Regions from separate parts of the Pseudoalteromonas sp. DL-6 genome, predicted to be linked through region 2. Evidence: predicted binding sites of a transcription regulator. Region 2 holds the regulator's gene; the other holds the start of a gene.
What was found. Region 2 encodes FliA, which starts transcription of late flagellar genes. Its sites were predicted from a motif close to CTAAAGNTNNNNNNNNNNNNGCCGATA; they were not measured.
Positions count from the first base shown of each region.

Region 1 (2,206 bases), 1.5 Mb from region 2:
TTCCTTGCAATCCAGAAGCGTGGGCTAATTCGGCAATCATTTTTAACTGAGCTTCTGTTGAGCATTTAAATTTATGCTTAGCAATAAGCTCAAAAGCCAAAGTTTGCAGTGCGTCACCTGCTAAAATAGCTTGTGCTTCACCATATACAATATGACATGTAGGACGGCCACGACGTAAATCATCGTCATCCATAGCGGGTAAATCGTCATGGACTAATGAATAACTATGAATGCATTCTATCGCTGCTGCCAGCACATCTAAATCACGTTTTTCAGCACCGAGCATTTTACCTGTGGTATAAACTAAAAATGGGCGCAGTCTCTTGCCGCCATTCATTAAACTATAATGAGTAGCTTCTTTTATGGTGTTGTCGCTTTCAAGAGGTTGTTCGAAATAAAGATTGAGCGTATTAGCTACGTCATCTTGAGCGAGCTTTATTTGTTCTTTTATGCTCACAATTATTCCATATCGTTATCAAATTGAGTAAGCGGTGCTTTTTCGTCATTACCCATTAATATCGACACCTTTTGTTCGGCTTGTTGAAGTTTGCCAGAAGACGCACTGGCTAATGCAATACCGCGCTCAAATTGCTTTAAAGACTGTTCAAGCGATAAATCACCTTGTTCCATTTCACTGACAATTGTTGTTAACTCTTCTAGTGCTTGTTCGAAACTTAAATTTTCAGGTTTTTTAGTCGCCATCTTTATTTTCAACTTACATAATAAATTTAGACGCCAATTTTAGGGGGAATGCTAAACTAGGTCAAAGAATGATATGATTTTTTGATAGATAAATGCTGTTAATTGGGTTTTATTGCGCTTCTTAGTTATTTTTTAACATGTTTAAAATTGAGTGTTAGATAGATTGCGATAGTTGATCTAAAATAGATGAGCGCTTAACTTTTTCGGTTATCATAAAAATCACTTAAGTATTTCAGTATCTTGCCGATAAACAATTAATAACAACGCTTGCGAAGAAAAAATATAAAACCTTTGGAGGGAATGTGGATTTAGCAACCATTATTGGGATCCTTGGCGCAATTGGCTTAATTGTCATGTCCATGTTTATGAGTAGTAGCGGTGAAGTCGCTATGTTTTACAATACCCCTTCAGTGGTTATTGTGTTTGGTGGTTCCCTTTTTATCGTTTTATCTAACTTTACTATGTCGCAATTTTTTGGCATTGGTAAGGTTTGTGCAAAAGCGTTTATGTTTAAAATTGAACCCCCTGAAGCGTTAATAGAGAAAGCTGTCGAACTTGCTGACTCTGCCCGTAAAGGTGGTTTTTTAGCATTAGAAGAGGCTGAAATTCCAAATCCATTTATGCGCAAAGGCGTTGATATGCTTGTAGATGGACATGATGCAGATGTAGTGCGTGCAACATTACAAAAAGATATTTCCCTCACAACAACTCGTCATGAAATGGGTGCAAGCTTATTCAAATCGTTAGGTGATATTGCTCCTGCAATGGGGATGATCGGTACATTAATCGGTTTGGTGGCTATGTTATCAAATATGGATGACCCAAAAGCAATCGGTCCAGCAATGGCGGTCGCCTTATTAACAACGTTATATGGGGCATTTTTGGCGAATGTTGTCGCTATTCCTATTCAGGTAAAACTTGAATTGCGTAAAGACGAAGAAGCAATGAACCAGCGACTTATTTTGGATGCGGTACTAGGTATTCAAGATGGCCAAAACCCTAAAGTTATCGAAGGGATCTTGAAAAATTATTTGGCAGAGTCAAAACGCGCGGTAAACACTGAGGAATAATTATGTCTGATGAAGAGTGTAAATGCCCACCCCCAGGCTTACCTGCATGGATGGGGACATTTGCCGATTTAATGTCGCTATTAATGTGCTTTTTTGTACTCTTACTCGCGTTTTCTGAAATGGATGTGCTTAAATTTAAGCAAATTGCAGGCTCTATGAAGTTTGCTTTTGGTGTGCAAAATAAAATTGAAGTTAAAGATATCCCAAAAGGCACCTCGGTTATTGCGATGGAGTTTACTCCAGGTAAGCCTGAGCCGACCCCCATTGAAACTATTCAGCAGCAAACAGTAGAAATGACTCAGCAAATGCTAGAGTTTCAGGCGGGCGATGAAAGCTCAGCTGGCGGACGCCAAGAACAACGTGGCGAAAAACGAGGCGGGGAGTCAAGCAGCACCTCTGAGGAAGTTGCTTCAGCGCCTGCAGTTTCTGCTGCC
Region 1 is NZ_CP019770.1:778,645-780,850, forward strand. Features, by position in the region: gene ispA ((2E,6E)-farnesyl diphosphate synthase) at 1-457, opposite strand, end outside; gene xseB (exodeoxyribonuclease VII small subunit) at 460-702, opposite strand; gene pomA (flagellar motor protein PomA) at 1,005-1,772, shown strand; gene B1F84_RS03605 (flagellar motor protein MotB) at 1,775-2,206, shown strand, end outside.
Region 1: a site for FliA is predicted at 925-951, ahead of pomA (flagellar motor protein PomA). Genes of this name have one in related genera too.

Region 2 (2,206 bases):
CACGACGAATAACCTGACCAGTTAAATCTTGATAGTCTTGAGCCATCAATACATTGGTCATCAACATTTGTAACTCATCCGTTTTATGATGAGAGCTGTTCATAAACTTATCAATGCTATGGCAAAGTGACTTAAACTCACCAAGCTCAATTTCACGGTTCATTAACCGATCCCATGTTGGCTTGATATCAGCTATTTCGTCAGCAATTTCTTGCGCTAAAGGTAAGCTTGCTTCAACCGCATCCATCGTTTTGTTGGCTGCGTTTTCTGTCATTTCCATAACATAGTTGAGGCGTTTTTTAGCATCAGGGATGGCATCAGTGGTAATGTCTGTTAATCGCGTATCTAATTCAAAGCTTTTTAAAGCTTCATGTAATTGACGCGTTAACTTACCCACCTCAGCAAATAACTGTGATTGCTCTTGTGAAGCTGTTTCTAAAATTAACTGATTCGCTTTATCTTGCTCACCATTTTCTAAAAAAGCCACTAATTGGCGAGCTTGTTCTAAAGTAATCTGAGGCGCAGCAGGTGCTGACATAAGCCTCTCCCTCTCATTAACCTAAGCGTTCGAACACTTTTTCTAATTTAGTCTTCAATGTACCTGCAGTAAATGGTTTAACAATATAACCATTAACACCTGCTTGGGCCGCAGCAATTATTTGTTCTTTTTTAGCTTCTGCCGTTACCATTAAAACAGGGATATGCTTTAATTTTTCGTCAGCTCGAATTGCCCTTAAAAGATCAATACCTTGCATGCCTGGCATATTCCAATCTGTTACCACAAAATCAAACACTTGATTTTGCAACATAGGTAAAGCAGTTGACCCGTCATCTGCTTCTTGAACATTGGTAAAACCTAAATCGCGCAACAGGTTTTTAATAATACGTCTCATCGTCGAAAAATCATCAACAACAAGAATTTTAATGTTTTTATCCAAAACATCCTCCAGTGAGGCCTGAACCTTTATTTACTTACTTCTAGTTTATCCAGTCATTGATCTTTGCTTTAAGCTTAATCATCGCCTGACCATGTATCTGACTTACACGCGACTCACTAACATCGAGTATATGCCCAATTTCTTTTAAATTCATTTCATCGTTATAGTACAAAGAAAGCACCATTGCATCTTTTTCCGGTAACGACTTTATCGCGCTGAGTAAAGACTCATTAAACCGTTCATTTTTAACATTATTGAAAGGTTTGTCTAGTGCTAAATCTTGACCATGAGGTGTAATCACATCATCGTCAATACCAAGGTCTTCAATACCTAAAACTTTACTTACGTTTACATCGTTTAAAATATGATGGTACTCATTTAACGAAATTTCAAGTTTTTCAGCAACTTCAATATCTTTGGGTTCACGGTTTAAACTGCTTTCAAGGGCAACTATTGTCTCTGCTACCAAGCGACTTTTTCTGTGAACTGAACGTGGAACCCAATCACCCCGGCGCATTTCATCTATCATTGCACCACGAATGCGAATACCCGCAAAGGTTTCAAAACTTGCGCCCTTGCTTGCGTCAAAGTTTTTAGAAGCTTCTATTAAGCCAATCATACCTGATTGGATCAAATCATCTAGTTGCACACTGGCCGGTAAACGAGCAATTAAATGGCACGCCACTTTTTTGACTAATGAGGCATGCTTTTCAACAATCATATTTAAATTCTGTGTTGACTGATATCCCATAGCTCTATTCACCGGTATTGTCATTGTTAGTTACTAACTAACTTCTCAATGAAAAACTCTAAGTGACCCGAGGCTTGACTAGGTGTTGGCCACTTAGCAATTTTTGTCGCCAGTGTTTTAAAAGCAATCGCAGCAGGAGAGCCTGGAAAAACTTCAACTATCACTTTTTGGCGACGCGTTGATTTGCGCATATTCTCATCATAAGGAACCGTTGCAACCAGCTCCATTGATATATCTAAAAATCGGTCGGTTACTTTTGAAAGTTTAGCAAATAATTCTTGCCCTTCACGTAAGCTACGCACCATATTGGCAACAATTTTAAATTTGTAAACACCGTGCTCACGGCTCAGCACTTTTATTAACGCATATGCATCAGTAATTGAGGTTGGTTCGTCACAAACCACCACAACCACATCCTGTGCGGCGCGAGAAAAACTCAATACCATGTCAGAAATACCCGCAGCGGTATCTACAATTAAAATATCAAAATCGGTGTTAAGCTCACTAAATGCACGTA
Region 2 is NZ_CP019770.1:2,310,214-2,312,419, forward strand. Features, by position in the region: gene B1F84_RS10770 (protein phosphatase CheZ) at 1-538, opposite strand, end outside; gene cheY (chemotaxis response regulator CheY) at 555-938, opposite strand; gene B1F84_RS10780 (RNA polymerase sigma factor FliA) at 979-1,689, opposite strand; gene B1F84_RS10785 (MinD/ParA family protein) at 1,716-2,206, opposite strand, start outside.